DNA from 2 places in the Mesorhizobium sp. L-2-11 genome. Region 1 is predicted to be linked to the other one. Evidence: riboswitches for the same ligand, from Rfam matches in the RefSeq annotation. Region 1 holds a riboswitch; the other holds the start of a gene.
The links. A riboswitch is a leader RNA that binds a small molecule or an ion and turns the genes downstream of it on or off. The one in region 1 is predicted to bind S-adenosylmethionine.
Positions count from the first base shown of each region.

Region 2: linked by a shared signal. The riboswitch ahead of JG739_RS31270 (O-succinylhomoserine sulfhydrylase) and the one ahead of metX (homoserine O-acetyltransferase MetX) in region 1 are both predicted to bind S-adenosylmethionine.

Region 1 is NZ_AP023257.1:1,341,414-1,357,487, reverse strand. Features, by position in the region: gene JG739_RS06550 (lysophospholipid acyltransferase family protein) at 1-340, shown strand, start outside; gene JG739_RS06545 (LysE family translocator) at 367-984, opposite strand; gene JG739_RS06540 (aldo/keto reductase) at 1,133-2,080, opposite strand; gene JG739_RS06535 (gamma-glutamylcyclotransferase) at 2,197-2,748, opposite strand; gene JG739_RS06530 (DUF2125 domain-containing protein) at 2,869-3,867, shown strand; gene JG739_RS06525 (PfkB family carbohydrate kinase) at 3,921-4,847, shown strand; gene JG739_RS06520 (prephenate/arogenate dehydrogenase family protein) at 4,869-5,804, opposite strand; gene hisC (histidinol-phosphate transaminase) at 5,811-6,920, opposite strand; SAM riboswitch at 7,094-7,171, shown strand; gene metX (homoserine O-acetyltransferase MetX) at 7,292-8,461, shown strand; gene metW (methionine biosynthesis protein MetW) at 8,520-9,134, shown strand; one part of gene JG739_RS06500 (IS630 family transposase) at 9,223-9,830, opposite strand; one part of gene JG739_RS06500 (IS630 family transposase) at 9,830-10,166, opposite strand; partial or broken gene JG739_RS06495 (DUF1194 domain-containing protein) at 10,254-11,029, opposite strand; gene JG739_RS06490 (ABC transporter ATP-binding protein/permease) at 11,235-13,061, opposite strand; gene JG739_RS06485 (class I SAM-dependent methyltransferase) at 13,180-13,956, opposite strand; gene gloB (hydroxyacylglutathione hydrolase) at 14,177-14,944, shown strand; gene JG739_RS06475 (cupin domain-containing protein) at 14,984-15,424, shown strand; gene JG739_RS06470 (lysoplasmalogenase family protein) at 15,399-16,070, opposite strand; gene yddG (aromatic amino acid exporter YddG) at 16,070-16,074, opposite strand, start outside.
Region 2 is NZ_AP023257.1:6,582,898-6,598,971, reverse strand. Features, by position in the region: gene JG739_RS31320 (enoyl-CoA hydratase-related protein) at 1-469, shown strand, start outside; gene ppk2 (polyphosphate kinase 2) at 541-1,449, opposite strand; gene JG739_RS31310 (sensor histidine kinase) at 1,662-2,933, shown strand; gene phoU (phosphate signaling complex protein PhoU) at 3,135-3,857, shown strand; gene JG739_RS31300 (GcrA family cell cycle regulator) at 3,972-4,490, opposite strand; gene JG739_RS31295 (aspartate aminotransferase family protein) at 4,846-6,045, shown strand; gene argF (ornithine carbamoyltransferase) at 6,062-6,973, shown strand; gene JG739_RS31285 (Hsp33 family molecular chaperone) at 7,121-8,131, shown strand; gene apaG (Co2+/Mg2+ efflux protein ApaG) at 8,364-8,756, opposite strand; gene JG739_RS31275 (ceramide glucosyltransferase) at 9,114-10,265, shown strand; gene JG739_RS31270 (O-succinylhomoserine sulfhydrylase) at 10,417-11,607, opposite strand; SAM riboswitch at 11,680-11,757, opposite strand; gene JG739_RS31265 (2'-deoxycytidine 5'-triphosphate deaminase) at 11,882-12,976, shown strand; gene JG739_RS31260 (ABC transporter substrate-binding protein) at 13,069-13,842, shown strand; gene araD1 (AraD1 family protein) at 14,020-15,012, opposite strand; gene mmsB (multiple monosaccharide ABC transporter permease) at 15,300-16,074, opposite strand, start outside.

The DNA.
Region 1 (16,074 bases):
GGGCACGCGCCGGGCGCCGGGCGACGAGCCGGCCTATAAATACGGCATCGTCGAGCTCTATACCCAGCTTGGCATTCCGGTGGTGCCGGTCGCCCATGTCGCCGGCCTCTATTGGCCGCGGCGGAAATTCCTGCGCTATCCAGGCACGATCAAGGCGCGCTTCCTGCCGCCGATCCCGGCGGGTTTGGGCAAGGAGGAATTCATGGAACGGCTGATCGGCGAGACAGAAGCCGCCTGCGACCAGCTGCTCATCGAGGCGTCCCAGGCGCCAAACCCGCCGCCAATGCCGCCGACGGCGGTAAAGCGGGTAAGGGAACTTGGCTCCGATATCCCGGCCTGAACCATCTGCCTGGTCGGCAGTATCCCCTAGGGAATCACAGCCAGCGCCGTTGTCAAAACCAGGGTTGCCGCGAACGTCAGATTGATGATCGGCGAGGCCAGCGGTTTGCGCAGGAAGCGCGCAAACGCTGCCCCGGCGAGAAGCCACAGGACATGGATGGCGATGATCATCGAAGCGAGGACCGCCAACTTGAGCCCTGCATCGAGCTCACCGGCAGAAGACGTGCCGGCAAATACGGCGGCAATCGCCACATAGGCTTTCGGGTTGGCGACGGCCAGAAGAAACCCGCCGAGGAATGTGGGACGTGACGCCCCGCCGGTACGCGCTGCCAGAGGCGGGGCCGTTGCTATCTTGAAGGCGAGGTAGAGGATGTAGGCTGCGGATGCCACCGCCAGCAGCGGTGTGAGCTTTGGCACTGAGGCGAGCATGGCCGTAATGCCCGTCGCCACGACCAAAAGCACGGCGACCGTACCAAGAATGATGCCCGAGGCGTAGCGGAGCGAATCGCGCAGGCCGAAGGCGGCGCCAACCGCGGTGACGCTTATCGTCGCCGGCCCCGGACTGCCCATCACGACCGCCGATGCCAGCACAAGCGCGAGCAATTGCTGCCATAGTTCCGGATGGGAAAAGACCAGTTCGGCCATCTGTATACCAGTATCCAGGCGCGGTGCCGGCAAATGGTATGGCAGGGCACACCAAGGCGTCTTGAATGATCGTGCAGGGAGCCTTCCGGCGCAGGCCGCGCACGGTCCTTGGCTGCTGTTTGATCAAGCCGCCGCTTCGCGCTGGCGTTTATGCGCTCGCGCTGTCGAGCTCGGCGATATCGTCGGGACGGAGCTCCAATGATGCGGCGCGGACGAGGCTGTCGACCTGGTCCAGCGTCGTGGCGCTGGCGATCGGCGCGGTGACGCCGGGCCGTGCGATCACCCAGGCGAGCGCCACTTCCGCCGGCTTGGCCGCGTGACGCCCCGATACGGCGTCGAGTGCCGCCAGGATGCGCATGCCGCGCCCGTTGAGATAATTCTTCACGTCGTCGCCACGCGCGCTTTTGCCGAGATCGGCTTCGCTGCGGTACTTGCCGCTCAAAAACCCTTTGGCGAGGCTGAAATAGCTGACGACGCCGATATCCTCGGCCATGCACAGATCGCGGAGCGCCCCATCGAAGGAGGCGCGGTCATAGAGATTGTATTCCGGCTGCAGCACCGCATAGCGCGGCAGGCCTCGCAGGCTTGCCACGTCGAGCGCGGCGCGCAACTGGCCGGCGTCGAGATTGGAGGCGCCGACATGGCGGATCTTGCCCTTGTCGAGCAGCTTTTGGTAGGCGCCGAGCGTTTCCTCGTAAGGGGTGGCCGGGTCCGGCCAGTGCGACAGATAGAGATCGACGACATCGGTCTGCAGCCGCTTCAGCGACGCATCGATGGCCTTTTCGATATAGGCGGCGGAGAGATCTTTCCTGCCCTGCCCCATGTCCGACCCGACCTTGGTGATCACCACGACCTTGTCGCGGTTGCCGCGGCTCTTCATCCATTTGCCGATGATCGTTTCGGATTCGCCGCCGTTGTTGCCGGGAGCCCAGCGCGAATAGGAATCGGCGGTGTCGATGGCGTTGAGGCCGGCGCCGACGAACCGGTCGAGCAGGTCGAAAGAGGTTTTCTCGTCGGCGGTCCAGCCAAAGACGTTGCCGCCCAGAACCAGCGGCGCGATGGATAGGTCGGTTTGACCGAGACGACGTTTCTGCAAGGCTGATCTCCGTGGGGAATGGAAAGAAGCGGGCGAAAAGCCCCGTGACCGGCTTAACCTATGGCGGGCCGCACCGACGTCAAAGGGCCGGCCGACTTTTGCAACCGACCAGCGCTTCACAAAGGCGCGAGCCGACACGCTACCTCTTCCAGCCAATGGTCGCGGATCCCCAGCGCCTCGAGGTGCTCCAGCGTGCTGGACACGTAGTCCTCATTTTTTCCCGACTGGCCGACGGCGCCGCGAACGACGCTCGCCGCATCGGCAGCATCGAGCGCACCGGCATATTGCTCGTGGGTACGGTCGACGACATAGGCGACAGCCTCGACCGTCTCGCCCCCACCCTTATCGGCCTCACGCGTGTTCCCCTTGTCGAGGCGAATGCTAAGCATGCGCTCGAGATAGACATTGGTGACCAGCTCGCGCTCGCGCAGATAGGTGATGACCTCGTTGCGCAGAGCGCCGGGGACGCGGAACGCCAGCCCGATGCAGGAGCCGCCACGGTCGAGGCCGAGCACCAGGCCGGGCCGTTCGCGCGTGCCGCGATGCACGAACGAGTAGACGCACAGCGAGCGGCGGTAGCCATGGAGGCGGGCGCGCCGCGTCTCGACATGCGCAAATCCCGGCCGCCAGATTAGCGAGCCGTAGCCAAAAACCCAAAAATCGCCCATATCGCCGAGCCTGGTTGCAGCACCGCACTGGAATCGGTGTTTTTTAAAATCCGTCTCCGTCTACCCGATCTTGCCGGAAACGACAGTCCCCTCCGAACACGCGCCAACGAGAGCCGCAGCATGACGTCAAATGGCGAACACCCGCCGAATTTTCTCCGCCGGCTGTTCTGGCTCGGCGTTTTCATCGTCGTGCTGTTCGGCCTCTACAGCGCCGGCTGGTTCTACCTGGCAGACAAGGTCAAGAGCGAAGCCGGCAAAGCGGTGGCCGAGCTCAACGGCAATGGCATCGAGGCGGACTGCGCCAATCTCACGGTCAGCGGCTATCCCTCGAGCTTCGCCGTTTCCTGCGACAGTCTGGCATATCAGGACGACACCAGGAACGTCGCCGCCTCGCTCGGCAGCCTCAAGGCAGTCACGCACATCACCCAGATCCTGTCGCCTGGCGCCGACCTGCGCGGGCCGCTCAGGACCTCCGTGCCGGGGATGGCGCCGCTGTGGATCGACTGGGATAATCTGCGAGCGAACGTCAGACTGTCCTGGCCGCTGCCCCGGCGCGTTTCACTGGAGGCAGAGGGCCTGTCAGCCCAGACCGATCCGGCCGATGGCACAGACCCGGTCGAGCTGTTCAGCGCTGGGACAGCGGCCGGAGAATTGCGTCCGAACGGCCAAGACATCGACTATGCCGGGAGTTTTACCGATCTCGAAATCGATCCGGGCGCAATCGATGGCCGCGTGCTGCCGCCGCTCGACGGCGGCGGCGACGTGACGCTGAAGAACGGCGTGGCGCTGATCAAGACACAAACAGAGAGCCTGCGCGGCCAGGCGGTGGATATCGGCAAGCTCGATCTGTCGTCGGGGAGCGCGCGCGTCACCGTTTCCGGACCGGTTTCGGTCGATGCCGACGGGCTGATCGACGCCGATTTGATGATCAGGCTCAGCGATCCGAAGGCGGTGGCGGAAATCCTTGGCAAGGCCATTCCCGAGCAGAAGAGCCAGATCAAAACCGGCTTTGCCGGGCTGGCGCTGCTTGGCAACGAACCGTCGATGCCGCTCAAGATCGTCAAGGGCAAGGCCTCGCTCGGTTTTATCCCGCTGGGCAGCATCGAGCCGGTCGATTAGGCGATGATTGCGAACCTCCAGTTCGGAAAGACCATGGCCAAACAGGAAGATAGATGAACCGCCCGGTAAAGCTCCTGAGCGTTGGCGCGCTGACGCTCGATACGATCCTTCGCGTCGACACGCTTCCGGCGCGTCAGGGCAAGTTCATCGCGTCCGACGGCGTCCAGATCGCCTCCGGGATGGCTTCGAGCGCTGCCTGCGCCGCACGCCGCCTCGGCGCGGACGTATCGCTGTGGGCGAGCGCGGGACACGACCTCGTCGGTGATCAGCTGGTCGCCGGCATTGAGGCCGAAGGCGTCGATTGCAGCTTTGTCCGGCGCGTCACCGGCGCGCGATCGGCACTGTCGGCCATCCTGGTCGACACGCATGGCGAGCGCATCATTGTTCCGTTCTATGACAAGCTAGCCCAGGCCGACCCCGAAGTGCTCCCCACTCAGGATCTCACCGCATTCGACGCCGTCCTGGTCGACGTGCGCTGGCCGGGCGCGGCAGCTCTGGCCCTGATGGCGGCGCGCGCAATCGGCCGTCCAGCCATACTCGACGCCGACACCGCGCCACGGGACGTGCTGGAACGGCTGTTTCCGCTCGCCTCGCACGTCGTCGCTTCGGAGCCGGCGGCGTTCATCCTCTGCGGTGAGGAGCAAGGCCCGCAGGAGGCCTGTGACGCGCTGGCCAGACGCACCGATGCATTCGTCGCGGTGACCTGCGGCGCAGCGGGAAGCTGGTGGTTCGACCGCTCGGTGGCGTCGGTGCGCCACGTCGCGGCGCCAAGCATCAAGGCAGTGGATACGCTTGCCGCCGGCGACGTGTTTCACGGCGCCTTTGCCGTCGGGCTGGCCGAGGCCATGCCGATCGAACGGACATTGCGCTTTGCCAGCGCCGCCGCCGCGCTCAAATGCCTGCGCTTTGGCGGCAGGCTGGGCGCGCCGGACAGGGCCGAGACGCTGGCGATGATGGCAGCTCACTGGCCGGCGGACTGACGGCCGGGTGGTCGAGACAGGCTACTGCTTGGCCGGGTGCTCGACTGCCTGCCGGCCAAAGTCCGGTACGTCGATGTCCTGGCCGGCCTCGATGATCGAGCGGCGCACGGCGCGGGTGCGGGTGAACAGGTCGAACAGCTTTTCGCCGTCGCCCCAGCGGATCGCCCGCTGCAGCGAGGCTAGATCCTCCGAGAACCGTGCCAGCATTTCGAGGATGGCATCCTTGTTGTGCAGGCAGACATCCCGCCACATCGTCGGGTCGGAAGCGGCAAGGCGCGTGAAGTCGCGAAAGCCGGAGGCCGAATATTTTATGACCTCGGACTTGGTCACCGACTCCAGATCGTCGGCGGTGCCGACGATGTTATAGGCGATGATGTGCGGCAGGTGCGAGACGATGGCCAATGTCATGTCGTGATGCTGGGGATCCATCGTATCGATGTTTGAGCCGCAGCGGCGCCAGAATTCCGAGAGTTTTTCCAATGCGGCCGTATCGGTGCCGGGCAACGGCGTGAAAATGCACCAGCGGTTCTCGAACAATTCGGCAAAGCCGGCGTCCGGACCCGATTTTTCAGTGCCGGCCAGTGGATGGCCGGGAATGAAATGCACGCCGGCAGGCACATACGGTTGCATCTGCGCAATGACCGAGGCCTTGGTCGAGCCGACATCGGTGAGGATGGCGCCCTGCTGCAGCGCCGGTGCGATTTCCTCGGCGACCTCGCCCGAAGAGCCGACCGGCACCGAAACGATGACCAGGTCGGCATCGCCGACCGCCTGTTTCGCGGCCGTCGTGTAGGAGGAGCCGAGGCCGAGTTCGCGCGCCCGCGCCAGCGTCGTTTCGCTGCGCGTCGAGATGGCGACGTGACCGGCAAGGCCTTCGCGATGGATGACGCGGGCCAGCGACGAGCCGATCAGGCCGATGCCGACCAGCGCGATCTTTTCGAACATCGGTGATGCCATGGTGTTCTAGCTTTTCAGAAATGTCGCCAGCGCCGCGATAACGCCGCGATTCGCCTCTTCGGTGCCGATGCTCATGCGCAGCGCATTCGGGAAGCCGTAACCGGAAACGCGCCGCAATATGTAGCCGCGCGCGGACAGGTAATCGTCAGCAGCTGCCGCCGAATGTTTTTTGTCGTCGGGAAAGTGGATGAGGACGAAATTGCCGACGCTCGGCGTCACCCGCAGTCCGAGCCTGGTCAATTCCTCGCTCACCCAGGTCAGCCAAGTCTGGTTATGCGCCACGCTGCGCTCGACATGGGCGCGGTCGCGGATCGCGGCAATGCCGGCCTCGATCGCCGTCGCGTTGACGTTGAAGGGACCCCGCACGCGGTTGATCGCATCGATGATATGCATCGGCGCGTACATCCAGCCGATCCGCGCGCCGCCGAGGCCGAGCTTGGAGAAGGTGCGGGTCATGACCACGTTTTCCGCGCCAGCCACCAGTTCGACGCCGGCTTCATAGTCGTTGCGGCGGACATATTCGGCATAGGCTGCATCCAGCACCAGAAGCACGTTTCGAGACAGGCCGGCATGCAGGCGGCGCACCTCCTGGAACGGCAAATAGGTGCCGGTCGGGTTGTTGGGATTGGCGAGGAAGATGATCCTGGTGCGCGGCGTCACCGCGGCGAGGATCGCATCGACGTCGGCGCGCTCATTGGTTTCCTTGACCGAGACCGGGACAGCACCTGCCGACTGGATGTAGATCTTGTAGACCATGAAGCCGTGTTCGGTGATCACAGCTTCATCGCCGGGCGCGAGATAGGTCTGCGCAAGCAGGCCGAGAATCTCGTCGGAACCATTGGAACAGACGATGTTCGCCGGGTTGAGGCCATGCACCTCGGCGATTGCCTCCCGCAGGCGCCTGGCGGTGCCGTCGGGATATATGTCGAGCTTGGCCGCGACGTCGCGCGCGGCTTCTATCGCATTTGGCGAGGGGCCGAGCGGGTTCTCGTTCGACGACAGTTTGTGGACCTTGACAACGCCGGCCGGCGCCGTGCTTTTGCCCGGCACATAGGCTTCGATCTCCATGATCCCCGGGCGGGGCGTTGGACGTGCCTGATCCGATGCCTGGTTCATACTGCAAAAATCCGTCGAGAACGCTTCTGCTGCTCCAATGCGATGCGAATTTCGGATCCGCCACACTGGAAGCCGCCGCGGAAATACAAGCCGTGGCCTGGAATGTCGAGAGGCGGCAATGATCGGTGCGTGACTGGCCGTTGACGCCGAGGCGCGCCGGTCCTAGAAGAAGGGCGAAATCCCGTGGTGATTTGGCCGGTCGGCTTGCAGCCACGTTAAACAACTCGCTAAAGGGCCGTTTGCATCCTGTAACCGGCTTTGCGAAGGCAATGCCGGTTTTTTTGTTGTCCGCAGCCGGCCGGACAGTCGCATCGATCCGAAAATCGCAATCGACTTTCGGAAAACGCGATGGGTTGATGTAAGAGGATGCGATGGTCGCGCTGCGCACGAAAAGAACCAACAACGAGGCCGACGAGCCGTCGAGCCCGGTGTTGCGTTTCGGTGCCGACAAGCCGCTCAAGCTCGATGCCGGCACACTGCTGTCGCCGTTCCAGATCGCCTACAAGACCTACGGCACGCTCAACGACGCCCGCTCCAACGCCATCCTCGTCTGCCATGCGCTGACCGGCGACCAGCATGTCGCCAGCACCAATCCGGTGACCGGCAAGCCGGGCTGGTGGGAAGTGCTGATCGGCCCCGGCAAAATCATCGACACCAGCCGCTTCTTCGTCATCTGCTCGAACGTCATCGGCGGCTGCCTCGGCTCGACCGGCCCCGCCTCGACCAATCCCGCCACCGGCAAGCCCTACGGGCTCGACCTGCCGATCATCACCATCCGCGACATGGTGCGGGCGCAGTTGATGCTGGTCGACCATTTCGGCATCGAAAAGCTGTTCTCGGTGCTCGGCGGCTCGATGGGCGGCATGCAGGTGCTGCAATGGGCGTCGAGCTATCCGGAGCGCGTTTTCTCTGCGCTGCCGATCGCCACCGGGGCGCGCCATTCCTCGCAGAACATCGCCTTCCATGAGGTCGGCCGGCAAGCGGTGATGGCCGATCCCGACTGGCATGGCGGCAAATATTTCGAACAGGGCAAGCGCCCGGAAAAGGGACTGGCTGTGGCGCGCATGGCCGCTCACATCACCTATCTGTCGGAGGCGGCCCTGCACCGGAAATTTGGCCGCAACCTGCAGGATCGTGAAGCGCTCACCTTCGGTTTCGACGCCGACTTCCAGATCGAGAGCTATCTGCGCCATCAGGGCATGACCTTCGTCGACCGCTTCGACGCCAACTCCTATCTCTACATGACCAGGGCGATGGATTATTTCGACCTCGCCGCCGACCATGGTGGCCGGCTCGCCGACGCCTTTGCCGGCACCAAGACCCGTTTCTGCCTGGTTTCATTCACCAGCGACTGGCTGTTCCCGACCGAGGAGAGCCGCTCGGTCGTTCATGCGCTGAACGCCGCCGGCGCCTCGGTGTCCTTCGTCGAGATCGAGACCGATCGCGGCCACGACGCCTTTCTGCTCGACGAACCGGAACTGTTTGCCGCCATCAACGGCTTCATCGCCTCGGCGGCCCGCGCCAGGGGGCTCAGCGCATGACCCCGAAAAGTTGCAGACTTTTCGGATCAAGGTCATGCGCCAGGAAAGAGCCACGATCATGAGTGTCAACCACGCCCAGCGCGTCGACCTCGAAGTCGTCGCCGATCTCATCCCGCCGCAGTCGCGGGTGCTGGACGTCGGCTCCGGCGATGGTCTGCTGCTCGAATTGCTGCAGGCGACGAAGCAGGTCGACGGCCGCGGGATGGAACTGTCGCAGCGCGGCGTCAACGAATGCGTGGCGCGCGGCCTGTCCGTCATCCAGGGCGACGCCGACAAGGACCTCAAATTCTATCCCGACAAGGGTTTTGATTTCGTCGTCCTGTCGCAGACCCTGCAGGCGACCCGCAACCCGAAGCTGGTGCTCGACGAATTGCTCAGGATCGGCAAGCACGCCATTGTCTCCTTCCCCAATTTCGGCCACTGGCGGGTGCGCCTTTCGCTGTTCATCGAAGGGCGGATGCCGGTGACCAAGGACCTGCCCTATTCCTGGTACGACACGCCCAACATCCATTTCTGCACCATCCGCGACTTCGTCAATCTCTGCGAGGAGCTTGGCGCAACGGTGGAAAAGGCAACCGCGCTCGACGCCAATGGCCAGAAAATCGGCCTGTCGATGCCATGGTGGTTCTGGAACTTCTTCGGCCAGCAGGCGGTGTTCCTGCTGAAGCGATAACGGCGACCCAGTCGCTTCGGCCAACCGGCCCGAGTCCGGAGACATCTGGGACTGATCGCCATTCGTCGAGGTCTAGAGCGGGATGAGATTACCTGCGGTCATAGCCTGAGTTTGCGAAGTAATTTGAGCACTCGAGCGGTGTGACGCGGTTGAGAATCTGGCCGATGGCGTTGCAGACCGTTTCAACGGTGCGCTTTGCGGCCTTTCGCAGCCAGTGCTTGAGCTTGGCGAAGAGCTGTTCGATCGGATTGAGGTCAGGCGAGTATTTCGGCAGGAAGAAGAGCCTCGCGCCGGCCTTTCGGATGGCGCGACGCACGGCCTTGCCTTTGTGGCTGCCGAGATTGTCCATCACAACGATGTCGCCCGGCTGGAGAGTGGGCACGAGAACCTTCTCGACATAGAGGAGGAACCTCTCGCCGTTGATCGGCCCGTCGATGAGCCAGGGCGCTTCGACGCGATCATGACGCAGCGCAGCCAGAAAGGTCATTGTCTTCCAGTGGCCATTGGGAACTTTGGCCTTGATCCGCTGTCCGACCGGTGCCCAACCCCTGAGCGGGGCCATGTTGGTCTTGGTCCAGGTCTCGTCGATGAACACCAGGCGGGCGGGGTCGATCCGGTCCTGATACAGAACCCATTGCCTCCGTCGGCGCGCAACATCGGGACGATCTTGCTCGGCGGCGATCAGCGTCTTTTTTTGTGAGACAGCTTCTCGGCGTGCACGAACTCCCACACCGAGCGGTAGTCAACCTTCAGGCCACGCTCGCCAAGTTCGGCCACAAGCCCGCGCAAGGTGAAGTCCTTCTCCCGGCAGCGCTCGACAAGCCAGTCGCGCCACGCTCCCGATATCTTCTTCGGCTTGTAGCCGCCCACTTGGCGGGGCGCCACGCTCCCCGTCTGTTCCACCCGCTTCAGCCACTCGATCGCCGCGCTGTAGCTGACGCCAAATCGAGCAGCCGCCGCGCGCCGCGAAAGCCCTTCAACCTTGACCGCCGCAACAACCCGTTCGCGCAGGTCCATTGAATATCCAACCATCAATGCTGGCCTCCTGCCCAGCAGCAAGGTTGAATCAGATCATCGCTGATTTGGGAATCCCACGACTCCCATAAATCTCATCCCGCTCTAGCGATCAAGTTCCGGAAAATACGGATCGGAGAAAAACCGCCGACCGCGCTCGCCTTGCAAACAGTCGACCGGTGCTGCCGCATCGACCGGGACGGACCCAGGGTCGGCATTGGGATCGGCAACACCGCTGACTTCGAGGACCAGCTTGCGGCGTATGGCTGTCACGAATTCCGAAGCGGCATAGACCGGCAGCACGAAGGAGCCTGGCCCGCCTGTGACGCACTCGGCATAGTATTGGTCGAGATGGCTGAAGCTGGGCGACGGGCTGATCAGGATCGGCAGGCCATTGATGACGATTCCCTTTGCTATCGCGGCGTCGCGTGTCGCGGTGACAGGCATCCCGATATTGTTGGGGCCATCGCCTGAGATGTCGATGACGCTGCGCGTCGCGTCGAAGGCGGCTCCATCCAAAAGCTTGGCGCCGAAGGCGAGCGCACCGGAAATCGAGGTGCCGCGAAAGCTCCTGAACGGGCGCGCCTCGATCTTGTCGGCGAATGCCTCGGCACTGTCGGCATTGTCGATGACCTGCCAGGCAATGACGGCGTCGTCGGGGACGGTGCCTGCGCAATGCGGCCGGTCACGCCCGAACGCACCGCATTGATGAAGTCGGGGTGGCGCAGCGCCTCGACATAGCCGGCGCGCTGCAGGGCGAATTCCTTTTGGTCCATCGAGTGCGAGATGTCGACCGCCAGCACCAGTTCGACGTCCACCGCAATGGTGTCGGCAGGCGCGGCCAAAGGTGCTGCCTGGGCACAGGCAAGGCAGGCAAGCAGGCTGACGCATGTCGCCCAAAAGCGCGCAGCGGTTTTGGGGTAACGACAAGCATCGAAGCAAAAACTCAAAGCGTGTCGCATGTTACTCTTCACCGGGACGCGCTTTCAGCGCGTCAAGCATCGGTTCCAACGCCGCAGGCTTCCGAACGATACCGGCAATCTTTCGCTGCGATCACGGCAAAATAAAGCTTGGCTGTACGGCCAGCTATGCCTCTTGGTGGGCTTTGGCGACGGCCGGGGGTGGTTCGATCGCGCCGGCCCTGACGCGGATTGGCTTCAGAGCCGGTCGCTCGACGTCTTTCACGATCGCCAATGAGCGCGGGAAGAATTCAATGTTGTGCTGGCCACGGCCGATATTTAGGATCGCGGCGTCGGCAAGACGCGCCTCCAGCATCGACAGCACCCGCTGCAGCGTCGCGCCGTCGAACGTGTCCAAAGCCTCGTCGATGATCACCCATTTCGGCTGCCGCAAGACCAGCCGGGCAAAGGCAAGCAGGCGCTGCTCGTCATCGCTCAATTCGCGCTCCCAGCGCGCCGACCGGTCGAGCGAGGATGACAGTCGCCCGAGGCCGACCTCGGCAAGCACCGCCGAGATCTCGGAGTCGCTGACCGCCGCATCGGCGTGGTCCAGCACCTCGCGCAGCGTGCCCAGCGGGAAATACGGTTTTCGGGGAACGAAGGTCGGCACCTCTCCGGCCGGCATGCCGATCCGCCCGCTTCCCCAAGGCCACAGACCGGCAATGGCGCGGAAGAACAGCGTCTTGCCGGCGCGCGGATCTCCGGTGATCATGACGCGCTCGCCGGCACGGATTTCGACATGCGGCTCGGCGAGCTTCGTACATCCATCCCGCGACGCAATTTCGAGCTTGTCGAATGTCAGCCTGCCGTCCGGATTTTCGCCGAACTCGATGCGCCTCTCGGTGTGGTGGAGCACATCCGTTTCAGCAAGCGCGATGCGGAAATCGGCGACGCGCATCAGCGTGGCGCGCCAATCGGCGATGCCGCCGATATTGTTGATGAACCAGCGCAACGAGGAATGCACCTGGTTGAAGGCGCCGACAGCCATCATCAGCCCGCCGAAGCTGATATCGCCGGCGAAATAGACCGGTGAGGCGACGAGGATCGGCGCGACGACAGTGATCCAGCCATAGGAATCGGTCACCCAGGAAAGATTGATCTGGGCGCTGTAGATGCGCCGCATCGCGCCCAGCACCGTGCCGAGGTCGAGCTCAAGCCGTCGTCGCGCGTCGGCCTCGCCGTGCGCAAGCGCGATGGCGTCGACATTCTCGTTGACGCGGACCACCGAGGAGCGCAACTCCGCCTCGCGCGTGTAGCGGTCGCTGTTAAAGCGGATGAGCGGCCGTCCGACCAGCCAGCTCAGCCAGGAGGCGGTGCCGGCATAGAGAATGGCGGCCCACACCATGTAGCCCGGAATCGCAAGCGAATAGCCGCCGACATGGAAGACGAAGCCGGAAGACAGCGACCACAGGACGCCGACGAACGAAACAAGCAGAATGAACGACTGCAATAGCCCTATGCCGAGACCGGTCGAAAGATCGGAGAGATGCCCGGCATCCTGCTGCAGGCGCTGGTCCGGGTTGACGCCGATGGCGCCGGCGTTGGCGAGCCGGAAAGCCCGCGCCGGCCGCATCCATTCACCGATCAGATCGACGGTTAACGCCTCACGCAGCTTCAGCCGGATCGTCTGGTCGAGCCAGGTCTGGCCGACATTGAGCACCACAAGCCCGCCGGCGATGGCGGCAAACACCAGAAGCTGGTGCAGGAAACCCTGCATGTCGCGCCGAGCCAGCGCGTCGTAAAAGGGTTCGTTCCAACGATTGAGCAGAACCTGCCCGATCGAGGTTGCCACAATGACGGCGACTATGCCGAGGCAGGCCCAGAGCAGTTGTTTGCGGATCGGCGACTTCGCCAGCGCCAGCCTGATTGTCGCCAGCTGGTCGCGCAGGCTGCTGGCCTCGACCGACGCGGCAATCGGCTTGGCGCTGACCTCGAAATCCGGATGATCAGCCATTGATGAAGACCCTTGAATTCGTGCGATGCTGAAACCGGTGAACAAGTCGACTCAATCGGGTATCAAACCCGCCCACGACAGATAGGTGGGGAAAGCGGGGATTCCGATCACGAAAACGTCATCGACGGCCCGACGACGGCGCATTCCCGGTCGGCGATATCCGGCCGAGCCTTGTGGCGCCATGCGGCGAGAAAACCGGCACGAAGACGCGGCGCGAGGCGCGCTGGACGACTGGCACACCCTGATAGAGCCGCTTCTGCGCCTCGACGACGATGACGCCTGAAAAGATCGGCCAGAATCTGCGGCCGGCGCGCTCCAGCACATTGTGGAACCGCATCATGAAGCGTCGCCGCGACGGCGGGAAGAACAGGGCGTCGGACCAGGCCGCGGGCGTGAAATTCGCTTCGCGCAGCAATTCGGTGAGCTGGCCGCGCGAGAAGGGCCGGCCGCTGCCGAACGGCGTATGCTCGAAACGGGCCCAGACACCGCGCCGGTTGGGCACGACGATGACGACGCGGCCGGCGGGCGACAGCACCCGCCAGATTTCGTTCAGCGTCTCGCGCGGGTTCTCGGCATGTTCGAGTGAATGGACGAGCAGCATGCGATCGATGGAGGCATCGACCAGCGGCAATTCCTCATCGAAGACCAGCGCGGTCGCGGTCGGCCCCGTGGCCGGCCAGACCACCGCGCCCTGCGTCGCCGGCATGAAGGCAAAGACACGTTCGGCATCGGTGCCGAACCGCTCCAGCCACGGCAAAGTGTAGCCGAGGCCGACCAGCCGCTCATTGGGCACAACAGCCCATATCGAGGACAACGCCATGGTGATCGAGCGTTCGGCCAATCGCCCGAGCGTGGTCGAATAAAAGGAGCGAAGGTCGACGATATCGGAATGCATGCGCGGCACGCTATCTTCGATGCTGTCCAAGTTCAACAAAGGCGCCAAGTTCTACAAAGGCGCCAAGTTCTACAAAGACGGATGACATGTGCGGGCAAGCGCCCTATGTCTGCGGCGACTGCTGCATCGCCCAGAAATCGGTTTCGATTTCGGAAAGCATGATGCAGCAGATAAAAAGTGTTAGAGCGTCCTTTTTGCGGCGCTCTCGTGGAGAGATGCGATGCCGGTTGAAATCGAACAATTCATGTGCCGCAGCGACAATTTCGGCGTGCTGGTGCATGACCCGAAAAGCGGCGAGACCGCGATCATCGACGCGCCCGAGGAGGCGCCGATCCTGGCCGCGATCGAGCGCACCGGCTGGACGCCGACGATGATCCTGATCACGCATCACCATGTCGACCATGTCGAGGCCAATCTGGCGTTGAAGCAACGGTATAAGCTACGCATCGTCGGACCGGAGGCGGAACAGGCCAAGATTCCCGGCATCGACGAAACCGTCGAGCAGGGTTCGGTCATCCACCTCGGCGAGGAGAGGATCGACGTGATCGCCACGCCCGGCCACACGGCGGGCCATGTCTCCTATCATCTGCCGGCGTCGAAAGTGGCGTTCACCGCCGATACGCTGTTTGCGCTCGGCTGCGGCCGGCTGTTCGAGTGCAAGCCGCCGGTGATGTTCGATTCGCTGAAGAAGCTCGCGGCGCTTCCGGCCGAGACGATCGTCTACTGCGGCCATGAATACACGCTGTCCAACGCCCGCTTCGCGCTGACCGTCGACCCGACCAATTCGGCGCTGAAGGAGCGCGCCGCGAAAATCGAGGCGCTGCGCGCCGGCGACAAGCCGACGCTGCCGACCACCATCGGTGAGGAACTGTCGACCAACCCGTTCCTGCGGTGGCACGATCCGGCAATCCGCAAGCATCTCGGCATGGAGAACGCCTCCGACGCCGAAGTGTTCGCCGAAATTCGCAAGCGCAAGGATAATTTCTGAGCACCATTGATGGTCTGGAACCATGAAGTTCTGGGGTAAATGACCAGTTCCGCCGAAATCATCGCGACGCTCGGCCTGAAACCGCATCCGGAAGGCGGCTGGTATGCCGAAACCTTCCGCGATGGCGCGGAAGGCGCTCGCGGCCATTCGACCGCGATCTATTTCCTTTTGGAGCAGGAGCAGGTGTCGGCCTGGCACCGCGTCAAGGACGCCGCCGAGGTCTGGCACTTTTATGCCGGCGCCCCGCTGGCGCTGTCGATACACAGGGAAAACGGGCCGGTGATCGAGCAGGTGCTCGGCACGGCACTGGCGGCAGGCGAGCGGCCGCAGATCGTGGTGCCGGCAGGCTGGTGGCAGTCGGCGCGCAGCCTGGGCGAATGGACGCTGGCCGGCTGCACCGTGGCGCCGGGTTTCGATTTCGCCGCATTCGAGCTGGCCGAACCGGGCTGGAGTCCTAACCCAGCAGGAAACCCATCGTGATCGCCATCTGGGCGGCGTAATACAGCATCCAGACCGCGTAGCGCGTCCAGTCGCGGTGCGGCGAGATGGCACTCAGCAGGAACTTTTCCGAGGCGAGCAGCCCGTCGGACGCCATGAACAGCACGGCGCCGCCGACGACCCAGAGATTGCTCAGAGTGAGGGCCGAAATTCCCATGGCAAGAATCGTCGCGATATAGACGCTGATCGGAAGGCGCAGGGCGGCGGGGCTGACACGGCGCCAGAGCGCAAAAAGCATGGCGAGCGCGAACACGGCCATTGCCCCGGCAATCGCCGCGCGCCACGGCTCGGCCAAAAACAGCCCGACGCCATCGCCGGAGCGCAGGAACAGCGCGATGTAAAACCCATGCGCAGCGAGAAAACTGGCCAGTCCGCCGAGAAAGGCCTTTTCACCGTCGCGCGACAGCAATGCATCGCCGATGGCGCTGAGCGCCAGCGCAGCGATGAGCAGCCACGGACCGCCCTGCAGCGATGCCAGCACGGCGAGCATTGCCACGGCCAGCGTCTTGACCGCGGAACGCGCAAGCATCTGTGGCATGTCGATGGTGAAGGCGTAGATCACCGCCGCGGCCAGCGAAAACAGCAGCGCCGCATTGGCGTTGGCGTCGATGCCGCCGGGAAACGGCATCACG
Region 2 (16,074 bases), 1.4 Mb from region 1:
CAAGCCGGTCCTTGCCTGTGTCGACGGCGACGCCGTCGGTGTCGGCTGCACCATCCTGTTCCATTGCGACATGGTGATCGCATCTGACGAAAGCACGTTCCGGGTGCCGTTCGTCGATTTCGGCCTGGTGCCGGACGCGGCGACCAGCATCCTGGCGCCGCAGAAACTCGGTTATGCCGGCGCTTTCCGCTTCTTCTGCCTGGGCGACACACTCAGAGCCGCGGACGCCCGGATGCTTGGCCTGGTCACGGAGATCGTGGTCGGCGATGTCGAGGAAGCCGCACTTGGCAGAGCCAGGCAACTCGCCAAGAAGCCGGTTGCCGCACTGTTGCAGACGCGCGACCTGCTCAAGGGCGACACAGGCGCGCTCTGCGACCGCATCGACCAGGAGATTTCGCTGTTTCAGCAGGCTTTGCAGGACGATACCACCCTGCGGCGGCTGCAGCGGATTGCCCGGCTGGCGGCATGAGAAGTCGTTCGGCAGGATGACAGAATCATCCGGAATCGTCCCGCGCGTCCTTTGGGGCGCGCGGCGGCGCTTCAGGCCTGTATTCCCAGGAACGAAGGCCCTTCCCCGATGATCTTCCTGTCTTCCGTGCCGATGGCGTCGAGATCGCGGCCGTCATAGGGGAGCGACAACAGGATGCGCCGGATGACGGCAAGTCGCGCGCGCCGCTTGTCGTTGGCCCGTACGATGATCCAGGGCGCGAATTCCTTATGCGTGCGTTCGAACATGAGATCGCGCGCCCTGGTGTAATCGTCCCATTTTGAGATGCCGGCAATGTCGATGGGCGAGAATTTCCAGCTCTTCAAAGGACTCCAGCGGCGATCGTGAAACCGCTCAAGCTGTGTTTCCCGACCGATGTTCAGCCAGAATTTGAAGAAATGGATGCCTTCGTTGCAGATCATCCGTTCGAAATACGGCGTCTCGTCCAGGAATTTCTGATGCTGCTCCGGCGTGCAGAAGCCCATGACCGGCTCGACGCCGGCGCGATTGTACCAGGAGCGATCGAAGGTGACGAACTCGCCCGATGTCGGAAAGTGCGCGACATAGCGCTGGAAATACCATTGCCCGAGTTCGGTTGGGCTAGGCTTGGTCAGCGCCACATTGCGCGCTGTCCTGGGGTTCATGTACTGGCGCAGCGCGAAGATCGTGCCGCCCTTGCCGGCGGCATCGCGTCCTTCGAACAGCGACATCACCCGCTTGCCCGCCGCTTGCAGCCATGCCTGCGCCTTGGCCAGCTCGATCTGCAGCCGCTCGAGCGTCTCGTCATACTCCTCGCTATCCATTTTCTTGTCGTAGGGGTAGCCGCCAGCGGTCAGCTTGTTGTCTTCGACCCAGTCCGGAAGCTTGGGATCCTCGATGTCGAACTCGCGCTCCTTGCCGTCGATGCGGATCTTGAGCGGACCTGGAACGGGCGCGGCGGCATTTTCCCTAGGGTTTTTCATCGAGACGAACCTTTCCAGTTTCCGGACACATGCTATTGGAGCCTTACTGCATCGGCCCGAAAATCGGAATCGATTTCGGAAAGAACGATGCAGCGGATTAGAAGTAGTAGAGCGTCCTTTTCCAATTGGACGCACGGCGCTCTAGCGCCGGTCAGCGGAAGGTCGACCCGGCCGGGCGGGGATGGAGGCACAGTGCGCGCGAATGGCTGACAATGGCTGACATGGGCGGCGCAGAACAGCCAAGCACGGCGCAAGCGGTCGCCACCCGGTTGTGGAATAGCCGCTGGCTGTTGGCCGCCGGCATCGTCGCGGTCTTGACGGTGTATGCTTTCGCAGACACGTCCTTCTATGTTGTGCTGCTGGCATGTGCAGTGCTGCTGCTTGCCGCCGCGATGTTGCCGGCCGGCGTTGCGCGCCAGTCCGCGGAGGATGCCGCGGCGATCGAGGCTGGCGGGCTGCAACAGCTGTCGGGAGAATATCTGGCGGCCGCCGTTGCCGATCCGCTGATCATCTTCGATCGCACCGCCACGATCGTCCATGCCAACGCCGCCGCCTTCGCCGCCTTCGGCGGCATCGCACCGGGCATGTCGCTGGCGCTGAAATTCCGCGCGCCCGAGATGCAGGCCTTGCTGGACAGTATTCTGTCGGGTGCCGCCGCTTCGGACGTCGTCGACTATACCGAAAAGCTGCCGGTCGAACGGGCCTATCGGGTGAGTGCGTCTTCGGTCGGTCACGGCACCGACCTCTATGTGCTGGTCTTCAAGGACCAGAGCGAGGCGCGCCGCATCGACCGGATGCGGGCAGACTTCATCGCCAATGCCAGCCATGAACTGCGCACCCCGCTCGCCTCGATCTCCGGTTTCATCGAGACGCTGCGCGGCCCGGCCCGCAACGATCCGGTGGCGCGCGAGCAGTTCCTGCAGATCATGCACAACCAGACCGGCCGCATGGCGCGCCTGATCGATGACCTGCTGTCGTTGTCGCGGCTGGAGATGAAACCCTATCTGAAGCCGGGAACCGAGGTCGATCTTCGCCAGACCCTCGACAGCGTCATCGATTCGCTGGGTCCGCTTGCCCGGGAAAACAGCGTTGCCATCGAGCGGGATTTCGCGAACGGACCACTCAATGTGCCGGGGGATCGCGATGAACTTTTCCAGGTTTTCGAAAATCTGCTGGAAAACGCCTGCAAATATGGACAGGCGGGTGGACGTGTCGTGGTGACGATTGCCCACAGCGACGACGGCCCCGAACCGGGCATCGACGTCACCATCCGGGACTTCGGCCCCGGCATTCCCGAGGAGCACATCCCGCGCATCACCGAACGCTTCTACCGCGTCGATGTCGAAAACAGCCGGACCCAGAAGGGCACCGGCCTTGGCCTGTCCATCGTCAAGCATATCCTGACGCGTCACAACGCCAGACTGTCGATCAAGTCGGAGGTCGGCAACGGCGCAGCTTTCACGGTGCATTTGCCGGCACACTGACGCTCACGATCCAAGAACGCGCCGACCCTAAAACCGGAAGATTTTAAGATAGCCGTATGCGTGGATAAGGCGCTTAGAGCGTACTATCTATCCAAGTGGGCGCACGTCGCTCTAACGGTTTCTTTTTTCTGTCATCCGGCTAGTGTATCAGCGGGGATTCGAGGAAACGACTCGGGACCAGAAGACCGGGAAGGCATCTCCATGCAGTCCGTGCACATCGTCAGCGCCTATGACGAGGAGCTGAAATATCTGTCGAAGCGCATTGCCGCGATGGGCGGCCACGCCGAACGCATGGTCGAACAGGCGATTGCGGCCCTGGTCAACGCCGACCCTGGCCTTGCCCAGAAGGTCATCCGCGACGATGCCGTTCTTGACCAGGGGCAGCGCGAGATCGACGACAAGGCGATCATCATCATCGCCAAGCGCCAGCCGATGGCGACGGATTTGCGCGAGATCGTCGGGGCGATCCGCATCTCGGCGGATCTCGAGCGGGTCGGCGACCTCGGCAAGAATGTCGCCAAACGCGTTGTTGCCGTCATAGAAGGGCGCCAGCCGACCAGCCTGTTCCGCGGCATCGAGGCCTTGGCCGACCTGGCGTTGACGCAGCTCAAGGAAGTGCTTGACGTCTACGCGTCGCGCTCGGTGGAAAAGATCGGCTTCGTGCGTGACCGCGACGATGAGATCGATGCCGTGTACACCTCGCTGTTTCGCGAGTTGCTGACCTACATGATGGAAGATCCGCGCAACATCACGCCCTGCACGCATCTGCTGTTCTGCGCCAAGAACATCGAGCGGATCGGCGACCACGCCACCAACATCGCCGAGACGATCTACTACATCGTCACCGGCGACCAGATGCCGGCCGAGCGGCCGAAGGGCGACAAGACAGACAGGATTGTTATTCCGGTAGCGAATAGGGAGTAGCGAATAGGGAAAGACCGCTTGCTTTCGATTCACAAGGGATCAAGCTACTTCTATTCGCTATTCGCTATTCGCTATTCGCTATTCGCTATTCGCTATTCGCTATTCGCTATTCCCTCACCGGCTGCGCCGCCGCTCCGAAGCGGGCTGAAACGCAACGCGGGCGTGATACTTGCAATAGGGTCCGGTTTCGGCCGCGTCGTTGCCGCAGAAATGGAACTCTTCCGAAAGCGGATCGCCATTCGGCCATTTGCATGTCCGCTCGGTCAATTCGACAAGCTGCAGATGCCGCGAGATCGGCACGACGACGTTCTCGACCGGACGGACATAATGACGCGTCACCGGTACGGCGTCGAATTGCGCCTGCAGCGCGGTCGCGCCGATCGACGTGGTGATATGCCGCGCAGTGCTTGCCGCCCGCGACACTGATTTCTGCACGGTCGACCCCTGCACGCTCTTCTTCTGGCGTGCCGGCGTGGCAGTCGCGCGTCCGCGGCCCGACAGTTTCAGCCGATGCACCTTGCCGATGACGGCATTGCGGCTGACACCCCCAAGCTGTGCGGCGATCGCGCTGGCGCTCAGCCCCTCAGACCACAGTTTTCTAAGAAGTTCGACCCGCTCGTCAGTCCAATTCATGAGACCGCGCTCCTGCTGAAATGTGCGGCGATCGGAATCCTTCCACGATCCGGCTTCCGCCGGGCAGACACCACATATATCGGGTGATTAGGTCCGCCGCACGAAATCTAGTTATTTCTCGACCTACAATTACCTTATGCGCTGACTCGGTGACAAGAGTCCGAGGGCCAACGCGAATCGGTTTTTTTGGTTTTCCCCAACTTGCCCGGTCGCTGATGAGCCGGCGTCTCGCTGGAAAGCTTGCCGCGCGTCCTTGCGCGACGTTTTCGTTGACTTCATGGCCGAAAAACACGATAAGCCGCAAAGGCCGCCGCTTTGGCGGCTTTTTGATTTTCCGGTTCCGGAGACGCATATAATGAGCGGTTCGGCGCTTTTCGAGACCTTTACCCGCGCGCCCCTGGCCTTCGACCATGGGGAAGGCACTTGGCTGGTCACCGACAAGGGCGAGCGATATCTCGATTTTGGCGGCGGCGTTGCCGTGAATTCGCTGGGCCACAGCCATCCGCATCTGGTCTCGGCACTCACCGAGCAGGCGGCCAAGCTCTGGCATGTCTCCAACCTCTACGAGATTCCGGGGCAGAGCCGTCTGGGCGAGCGGCTGGCCAACGCAACCTTCGCCGACAAGGTGTTTTTCACCAATTCCGGCGCCGAGGCGCTGGAATGCGCCATCAAGACGGCGCGGCGCTACCATTTCGTCAAGGGCCATCCCGAGCGCTTTCGCATCGTCACCTTCGAAGGCGCCTTTCATGGCCGCACGCTGGCGACCATCGCCGCCGGCGGCCAGTATAAATACCTGGAAGGTTTCGGCCCCAAGGTCGAAGGTTTCGACCAGGTCGGCTTCGATGACATCGACGCGGCCGAAAAGGCGATCACATCAGAGACCGCCGCGATCCTGATCGAGCCGGTGCAGGGCGAGGGCGGTATTCGCCCGGTGCCGACGCAGTCGCTGAAGCGGCTGAGGCAACTCTGCGAACAGCATGACCTGCTGCTGATCTTCGACGAGGTCCAGTGCGGCATCGGCCGCACCGGAAAACTGTTTGCCCATGAATGGGCTGGCGTCACGCCCGACATCATGGCCGTCGCCAAGGGCATCGGCGGCGGCTTCCCGGTGGGCGCCTGCCTCGCCACCGACGAGGCAGCCGCCGGCATGACCGCCGGCGTGCACGGCACCACTTTCGGCGGCAATCCGCTGGCGATGGCGGTCGGCAACGCCGTGCTCGACGTCGTGCTGGAAGACGGTTTTCTGGAAGATGTGCAGCGCAAGGCGTTGCTGCTGAAGCAGGGGCTGGCGGGTATCGCCGACGAATTTCCCGACGTCATCGAAGACATCAGAGGCAGCGGTCTGATGCTCGGCCTGAAATGCGCCGCGCCCAACACCAAGGTGAACATGGCGTTGCGCGACCAGCATCTGCTGGCGGTTCCGGCCGGCGACAACGTTCTTCGCCTGCTGCCGCCGCTCACCGTCACCGACGCCGAGATCCATGAGGCGCTCGACCGCATCCGCGCCGGCGCCCGGGGCCTGTCGGACGCCATCGCCGCGGCTGCGGCGAAATAACAGTCGGAAGACCCAAATGAGCCTTCGCCATTTCACCGATCTTTCCGCCGTTTCCGAGGGCGATCTGCGCCTTATGCTGGACGATGCCGTCGTGCGAAAGGCAAGGCTCAAGGCTGGCGAGCGGACAAAACCGCTTGAAGGCAAGGTGCTGGCGATGATCTTCGACAAGCCGTCGACGCGCACGCGCGTGTCCTTCGACGTCGGCATGCGCCAGCTTGGCGGCGAGACCATCATGCTGACCGGCGCCGAGATGCAGCTTGGCCGCTCCGAAACCATCGCCGACACGGCCAAGGTGCTGTCGCGCTATGTCGATGCGATCATGATCCGCACCACATCGCATGACCGGCTGCTGGAGCTGACTGAGAACGCCACCGTCCCCGTCATCAATGGGCTGACCGACGATACCCACCCCTGCCAGCTGATGGCCGACATCATGACCTTCGAGGAGCATCGCGGCCCGGTCGCCGGCAAGACCATCGCCTGGACCGGCGACGGCAACAACGTGCTGCATTCGCTGCTGGAGGCCTCGGCGCGGTTCCGCTTCAACCTCAACGTCGCCGTGCCGGAAGGCAGCGAGCCGGCGCAGAAGCATGTCGACTGGTCGAGGGCGCATGGCGGCAAGTTGAACTTCACCCGCTCGCCCGAGGAGGCCGTCCACGAGGCCGACTGTGTCGTTACCGATTGCTGGGTGTCGATGGGCCAGGAGCACCGTGCTCGCGGCCACAATGTCTTCTCACCCTATCAGGTCAATGCGGCACTTATGGCGAAGGCAAAGCCCGATGCGTTGTTCATGCACTGCCTGCCAGCGCATCGCGGCGAGGAGGTCACCAACGAAGTCATCGACGGGCCGCATTCGGTGGTGTTCGACGAGGCCGAGAACCGGCTCCACGCGCAGAAGGCGGTTCTGGCGTGGTGCCTCGGCGCTTGATCCGGGCCGCCTTGATCAGGACCACCGAGATCCGGGCCGCCTTGATCCGGGAGTGCGTGATGCCTATCTCAGGCGCATCACGCAAATCGAGCGCGTTTCGACGCATGCGCCCCGGAGGGCGGCATCGCCGCGCCCCGGAGCTTTGTCATGTTGGAAACTCGTCAATTGGCTGAACATCAACCCAAACTCGGCGAATTCGGTTACGCCGGCGACGATCATGTCGTGCCCTTCGAGGTCGGCCCGCTCGACGTGCGCGGCCGCACCGTCCAGCTGGGGCCGATGCTCGACGCGATCCTCAGCCGTCATGACTATCCCGAGCCGGTCGCCCGCCTGCTGGCGGAAGCCTGCGTGCTGACGGTGCTGCTCGGCACCTCGCTCAAGTTCGAGGGCAAATTCATCCTGCAGACCCGCACCGACGGGCCGGTCGACATGCTGGTGGCGGATTTTTCCACGCCGCATGCGCTCCGCGCCTATGCCCGCTTCGACGGCGACCGGCTGGAGGCACTGACATCTGCCGGCGAGACCTCGCAGCAGACGCTGCTCGGCAGCGGTGTCCTGGCGCTGACCATCGACCAGGGCGCCCACACGCAGCGCTATCAGGGCATCGTCCAGCTCGACGGCGAGACGCTGGAGGAGGCTGCGCGCACCTATTTCCGGCAGTCGGAGCAGATCCCGACCGATCTCAGGCTTTCGGTGGCCAAGCTGTTGACGCCCGGCATCGGCGGTGCCCGCGAGCAATGGCGCGCCGGTGGCATTCTGGCGCAGTTCCTGCCGCAATCGTCCGAACGCATGCGCGTGCCCGACCTTCCGGGTGGCGATGGCGATCCGCGCGAGGATATCCATCATCCGGCCGACAATTCCTGGCAGGAACTGCTCGCGTTGCTTGGCACTATCGAGCCGACGGAACTGATCGACCCGACGATCGGCGCCGAGCGGTTGCTTTACCGGCTGTTCCACGAGCATGGCGTGCGCGTCTTCGGCGGCGTGCCGGTAGCCGACCAGTGCTCATGCTCCAGGGAAAAAATCCGCGGCATTCTCGAAGGCTTCTCCGCCGACGAGATCAAGGACAGCACTGAGGATGGCGGCATTCACGTCGCCTGCGAATTCTGCTCGAAGCAGTATGACTTCGACCCGGCGGAATTTGCTGCGGCTCAGTAAGGAAGTCCCTTCTCCCCGTCCGCGGGGAGAAGGTGCCCGAAGGGCCGATGAGGGGCAGCGCAAAGTTCGGCGAATGGCCGCGTGTATTCATTCAGACGCCATTGTGCATGCAAGAAAATCTCACGAGCCCGGCGCCGCCCCTCATTGCCCTGCCGGGCATTTCTCCCCTTACAGTGACTTACAGTGACGGGGAGAAAGACGCTGTCGCGCAGAGTTTCGCCAATCGCCGTTCTCAGTTGACGGTGCGCCGTGTGCCCGGCAGATCGAGCGAAAAGGCGGGGATGGCGACGTCGAACGTCTCGCCCCGCTTGTTGCGCATCGTGTAGTGGCCGACCATGATGCCGGATGGCGTCGAGAGTGGGCAGCCAGACGTATACTGATAACTATCGCCGGGATTGAGTTCAGGCTGTTCGCCGACAACGCCGGCGCCGCGCACCTCCTCGACCCGGCCGGTGCCGTCGGTGATCTGCCAATAGCGTGACAGAAGCTGCACGAATTCATCCGACTGGTTGTCGATGGTCACCTGGTAGCCCCAGACATAGCGGTTCTCCGACGGGTCGGAGCGATCTTCCAGATAGAACGGCCTGACCTGTACTTCGATGTCGCGCGTGACGGCGCTGTACATAAATCACTCCACAATATGCAGACGGAACATTCGACTCTCTCCGCAGTTCGGTCAACGGGGTGCCTCCGCTCAGTGCCTGCCATCGTTGCCTGAATCTGTTGAGCGCAGGTGCCGAACAACAATGTCATTTGAGTGACACATGACAATGATGGTGTGCAGGGCCGGGGATGGTGTGCAGGGCTGGCGACTTAGCATTCTGTCGAACTACCGCTTCGGCCCGAAAATCGAATTCGATTTTCGGAAAGCACGGTGCGTAGACTCAAAGTGTTAGAGCGTCCTTGCGCGTCCAACTGGACGCGCGGCGTTCTAATGAAAACGGCTTTCATGCGGCCGGCTTTCTGGAGCGACCAGATATTGATGGAATTGACAGTCACAGCCGCCTTGTTTTCCATAACACTCCTTATTGTCAATCTCGCCAGCATTCTGCTCGCTTCGTTGAAGCTGAAGCGGCCCGGCAGGATCACGCCGCCAGCCGGCAAGGCGCCGCCGGTGTCGATCGTCGTGCCGTCGCGCGGCGCCGAGCCGTTTACCGAGGAGACGCTCGAGCGCGCCTTCTCTCTCGACTGGCCGCATTATGAGCTCATCTTCTGCGTCGCCCATGCCGACGACCCGGTGGTCGGGCCGATCACCGATGCGATCGCCCGCTTCCCGGCCGTGCCGGCCCGGCTGCTGGTCGGCGACGACCGCATCAGCGGCAATCCGAAACTCAACAATTGCGTGAAGGGCTGGGAGGCAGCGCGTCACCACTGGGTCATCCTTGCCGATTCCAACGTCCTGATGCCGAGGGACTATGTCCAGCATCTGATGAAGGCATGGCGGCAGGACACCGGCCTCGTCTGCTCGACGCCGATCGGCTCGCGGCCGGACGGGTTCTGGGCGGAGGTCGAATGCGCTTTCCTCAACACGCTGCAGGCGCGCTGGCAATATACCGGCGAGGCGCTCGGCCTCGGTTTTGCTCAGGGCAAGAGCATGCTGTGGAACAAGCCATTGCTCGACGCCAATGGCGGCATCCGCGCGCTTGCTGCCGAGATCGCCGAGGACGCCGCCGCGACCAAGCTGGTCAACGGGCTCGGACTGCGCGTCAATCTCGTCGCCGCGCCCTTCGAGCAGCCGCTCGGTTCGCGCACATTTGGCGAAATCTGGTCGCGCCAGGTCCGCTGGGCGCGCCTGCGTCGCGTCACCTTCCCACTGTTCTTCGCGCCCGAGATCCTGATCGGAGCGGTGCCGCCGCTGGTGCTTGCGCTGGTTGCGGCAGCAGGCGCCGGTTTCAGCCTGCCGGCTACCGTCATCGCCGTGCTGATCGTCGCCTATCTCCCTGAATGCGCTCTCGCTTCGGCCAAGGGCTGGCACCTGTCGTTGCGCATGATCCCGGCGATGGTTGCGCGCGATGTGATGCTTCCCGCCATCTGGGTGCGCGGCTGGCTCAGCGGCGCCGTCGACTGGCGCGGCAACACGATGACCATCTCCCGCGCCGGTGCGGAATTGGAAGAGACCCCGTCGGGCGCCTGATCGCGCCTGCTTTGCAGATCAGGGCGCAGCAGTTCGGCGCGTATCCCTAAAGCGCATCGCGTTCGACCAGCCTCATGCGACGCGCTTTAGGTTCCTTGTTTTCATGCATGTCGTTATCGCAAAACCGCTGCACACTTTTGCGCGACATGCATTATCTGGCAGCTTTCAAGGCCTGCTCGATGTCTTCGAGCAAGTCGTCAGTGTCCTCCAGTCCGACGGACAGCCTGAGCGTGCCTGGCCCGATGCCGAGTTCGGCGCGCGCCTCGTCGCTCAGATTCTTGTGCGTCGTCGTCGCCGGATGGGTGATCAGGCTCTTGGCGTCACCGAGATTGTTGGAGATCAGCACGACATCCAGCGCGTTCTGGAAGGCGAAGGCCGCCTGCTTGCCCCCGTCGACGTCGAGGCAGATCAGCGTCGAGCCGCCCGTCATCTGCTTCTTGACGACCGCCGCCTGCGGGTGATCGGCGCGGCCGGGATAGATGACGCGGACAATTTCCGATCGCTCGGCGAGGAAGTCAGCGATCCGGCCGGCACTTTCCGTCTGCTGGCGAACGCGCAGCGGCAGCGTCTCCAGGCCCTTCAGCAGCGTCCAGGCGTTGAACGGCGAGAGGCTGGGACCGGTGTGGCGGAAGTAGTCGTGCAAATTCTCATCGATCCACTTCTTGTCCGACAGGATGATGCCGCCGAGGCAGCGCCCCTGGCCGTCGATGTGCTTGGTCGCCGAATAGACGACGATATGGGCGCCGAGCTGCAACGGCTTCTGCTGCAAGGGCGTGGCAAAGACGTTGTCGACGATCAGCCGCGCGCCGATCGAATCGGCAAGCGAGGCTACGGCTGCGATGTCGACGACCTCCAGCGTTGGATTGGTCGGGCTTTCAAGGAAGAACAACTTGGTGTTGGGCCTGACCGCCTTTTGCCAATTGGCGATGTCGGTGCCGTCGACCAGCGTCGCCTCGATGCCGTATTTCGGCGCCAGCGTCTCGACCACCCAGCGACAGGAGCCGAACAGCGCGCGCGCCGCCACGATGTGGTCGCCCGCCCGGGCACTGCACAGCAACGCCGCCGTCACCGCCGCCATGCCGGATGCGGTGGCGCGGGCATCTTCGGCGCCTTCCAGCGCACACATGCGCTTCTCGAACATGTCGACCGTCGGATTGGCATAGCGCGAATAGATGAAGCCCGGTTCCTCGCCCTTGAAGCGGGCTTCCGCCGCCTGCGCCGTGTCGTAGACATAGCCTTGCGTGAGATACATCGCCTCGGAGGTTTCGCCAAAGCCGGAACGCAGCGTTCCTGCATGCACGAGGGCAGTCTGAGGCTTCCAGTTGCGCGTGTTGCTCGTCATCACCTTGTTCCAAACAAAAAAATCGTCCAAACACAAAAAAACCGGCCGCGAAAGTCGCAACCGGTCGTACGGCCTTTCGGCCCGACGGTCCTTTAGCGACTTGTTTAACGTGGCTGCAAGCCGACCGGCCAAATCACCACGGGATAACGATCCTTTAGACCTGCACCGCGCTTGCGTCAATTGCCGGCATGATTAAGAGGTTTGTACCAGCGGGTTCCGGGGCAAGAACCTGCGACAAGACGAGACCACGCCCGGCCTTCGAGCGGAGCCAGACTTGCGGCAGACAGGCATTCTTCCGGATCAGGATATTTCCGCGCTGTACCGATCGGGCGCGCTGAAGTCAGAGCGCGCGCTCGACGCCGACCAGGTCCAGCCGGCCAGCCTCGACCTCAGGCTTGGCGACAAGGCCTGGCGGGTGCGCGCCTCCTTCCTGCCCGGCCCCAACCACAGGGTTGCTGAAAAACTCGACCGCCTGAAGCTGCACGAAATCAATCTCGCCGATGGTGCGGTGCTGGAGACGGGCTGCGTCTATATCGTGCCGCTGCTCGAGAGCCTGGCGCTTCCGGTAAACATTTCCGCTTCGGCCAACCCGAAGAGCTCGACCGGACGGCTCGACATCTTCACCCGGGTGATGACCGACCGCGGCCACGAGTTCGACAAGATCGCTGCCGGCTACGACGGCCCGCTCTATCTCGAAGTCAGCCCGCGCACCTTTCCGATCGTCGTTCGTACCGGCTCGCGGCTGTCGCAGATCCGGTTCCGCACCGGCAATGCGCTTTTATCGGAAAGCGAGCTGCACGAATTGCACCGTGCCGAGACGCTCGTCGCCACCGAGCCGCCGAACATTTCCGGCGGCGGCATCGCCCTGTCGATCGACCTCGACGGCGACAAGGACGGGCTGGTCGGCTACCGCGGCAAGCACCACACCGGCCTGGTCGATGTCGATAAGCGCGCCGCACAGGATGTCGTCGATTTCTGGGAGCCGCTCTACAAGAGCGGCGCCGGCGAACTGGTGCTCGACCCGGACGAATTTTATATCCTCGTCAGCCAGGAAGCGGTGCATGTGCCGCCGCTTTACGCCGCCGAGATGACGCCCTTCGATCCGCTGGTCGGCGAATTCCGCGTCCACTATGCCGGTTTCTTCGATCCGGGTTTCGGCCATTCGGCCTCGGGCGGCACCGGCAGCCGGGCCGTGCTCGAGGTGCGCAGCCACGAAGTGCCGTTCATCCTCGATCACGGCCAGATCGTCGGACGGCTGGTCTACGAGCACATGCTGAAGCGGCCGCAGGCGCTCTACGGCACAGATCTCGGCTCGAACTATCAGGCACAGGGCCTGAAACTGTCCAAGCATTTTCGCGCCGCGCGCTGATCGCCCACTATGATCAGACCATGCTTGCCTGGCCCTGCGGGTCGTGCTTGGCTGTGCCTGGCCGTCAACGCGGTTGAACAAGGGGAACAAAAATGCAGATTTCAAGATGGATCGCATCGGCAGCAACAGCCGTCATGCTGGCGATATCAGCCGGGTCCCTGTCGGCGCAAGCACAGGAAAAACTGAAGATCGCCACTGAAGGCGCCTATCCGCCGTTCAACACCATCACCGCGGATGGCAAGCTCGTAGGCTTCGACGTCGACATCACCAATGCGCTTTGCGCTCAGATGAAGGTCGAATGCGAACTTGTCACGCAGGACTGGGACGGCATGATCCCGGCGCTCCAGGCCAAAAAATTCGATGCCATCATCGCGTCGATGAGCATCACCGAGGAACGCAAGAAGCAGGTCTCCTTCACCAACAAATACTATACGACGCCGCTTTCTCTGGTGGCCCTGAAGGACAGCGATATTGCCTCGACCGAACCGGCGGCACTCGCCGGCAAGACAGTCGGCGCGCAGGCTTCGACCACCCAGGCCGACTATGCCCAGGATGTCTATGGCAAGGCCGGCGCCGAGGCGAAGCTCTATCCAACCCAGGAGGAGGCGGTCACCGATCTGATGAACGGCCGTCTCGATGCCGTCCTTTCCGACAAGTTCGTGCTGATGGACTGGATGAAGAAATCGAGCGACGGCTGCTGCAAGATGGTCGGTGACGTCAAGGGCACGGAGACCGAAGCCGGTATCGCCGTGCGCCAGGAAGACAATGCGCTGCGCGAAAAGCTCAATGCCGCGATCGATGCGATTGTCGCAGACGGCACCTACAAGAAGATCCAGGCCAAATATTTCGATTTCGATATTTACTGAGGGCGGAACTGTCGATCCCCCCGCTTGAGGGGGAGATGGCCGGCAGGCCAGAGGGGGTCGCTGCGCGTAAAGTGCCAACGCTGTTTCCGTCACGAGAAACGGCGTTGGCGATTTATGTGAGACGACCCCCTCTGTCACCTTCGGCGACATCTCCCCCTCAAGGGGGGAGAGCACACATCAAAGCGCCTTCACCGCCACTTTCACCGGCTGCTCGATTTCAAGCGGGTTGCGCAGCGGCAGGCCGAAATCCTTGGCCTCGATCTCGAAGACGTCGCCGGCCTCGGTCCTGACGCCGTCGGCGAAGGACAGTGTCGCAGTGCCGAACATGTGCACATGCACGTCGCCCGGCTGGCGGAAGGCCGAATATTTGAAATGGTGATGTTCGAGATTGGCGATGGTGTGCGACATGTTCGCCTCGCCCGACAGGAACGGTTTTTCCCACAGCAACTGGCCGTCGCGCAGGATGCGCGAGGAACCCCTGACGTCGGACGGCAGCTCGCCGATCAGGATCTCCGGTCCGAACGAGGCGTTGCGCAGCTTGGAATGCGCGAGGAAAAGGTAGTTCACGCGCTCGGTGACGTGATCGGAAAACTCGTTTGACAGCGTGAAGCCGACGCGGAACGGGACGCCGTCGTCGCCGATGACATAGATGCCGGCGACTTCCGGCTCCTCGCCGGCATCCTGGGCGAAGGCGGGCGACAGAAGTGCGGCACCGGGCGCCACTGCCATGGTGCCGTTGCCCTTGTAGAACCATTCCGGTTGCACGCCGGTCTGGCCCTTGGCCGGCTTGCCGCCCTCCAGCCCCATGCGGAACATCTTCATGGAATCGGTGAGTTGCTCCTCGCCGTCGCTGCTGAGCTTCTTATGCATGGAATCGCGGGTCGCGGCGGAGCCGAGATGTGTCAGCCCGGTGCCGGTGAGGTGGAGATGCGCCGGGTCGGGATGGTTGATCGGCGACAACAGCCGCCCCTTCTTGTAGGCGGCATCGAGGTCGACCGCTTCACCAAAACCCTTGCGTTCGATGAGGGCGACGAGCCCGGTGCCGGTGCGCGCGGCCTCCATCGCCAGCGAATAGACGCTGCGGGCGCCGTTGATGATTCTGGTCTTGCCGCCGTTGCGGGCGACGACGCGGATGGTCTCCGCCTCGTCGAGGATTTGGGAAATCAGCATGACGTACCCTCTCTCAATTGCCTTGGCCGGCCTGCCAGTTCTGGCAAGCTTTTCCTGGCGCGGCTCGGACGGTGTCCACGCCACGGGTGAAATTCTTCGTCCGGATTGCTCGCGGGCCCGGTCCCCTGGGGGACTTCCTTGCGCCGCCCGGCAGCGCCGCGATGTGACCCGTGCCTCCTAAAAGCGCGCTACGTTCGAATACGGGCCCGCTTTAATCCTTGCCTTTATGCATGCCGTTGTCGCAACACGCTGCAGACGATTGGCGACATGCATGAGTTCCCTCGCCCTCAAGCCTTGTTCTTGTTGTAGACGTCGAAGATCACGGCGCCGAGCAGCACCAGGCCTTTGACCACCTGCTGCCAATCGACATTGACGCCCATGATCGACATGCCGTTGTTCATGACGCCCATGATGAAACCGCCGACCACCGCGCCAACAACCTGACCGACGCCACCCATCGCCGAAGCGCCGCCGATGAACACAGCGGCGATGACGTCGAGCTCGCTGCCGAGGCCGGCCGCCGGCACCGCCTGGCCAAGGCGCGCCGCAATAATCAGCCCGCCGAGCGCCGAGAGCACGCCCATATTGATGAACACCATCAGGGTCAGCCGCTCGGTCTTGATGCCCGATAGCTGCGCCGCCTTGGCATTGCCGCCCATTGCGTAGACGCGGCGGCCGACGGTCATGCGTTTGGTGACGAAGACGAACAGCGCGATCAGCACGCCCATCACCACCAGAACGATCGGCAGACCCCGGTAAGTGGCGAATTGGTAGACCAGAAACAGCGCCAGGGCGCTGGTCACCAGGGTCTTGACGACGAACAGCGTGAAGGGTTCGGCCTGGTAGCCGTGGCGCTCGCGGCTGCGCCGTGCCCTGAGCCCGAAATAAGCATAGGCGACCACGGCGATGATGCCGAGCACGATCGTCGTCATGTGCAGCGTCAGCCCGCTACCGACGATGGTCTTGCCGGCGGCGTTCACGACCGGGGGGATCAGCGTCAATGAGCCGATCACGTCGGGAATGAAGCCGGAACTGAGCGCCTTGAAGCCGACTGGAAGCGGC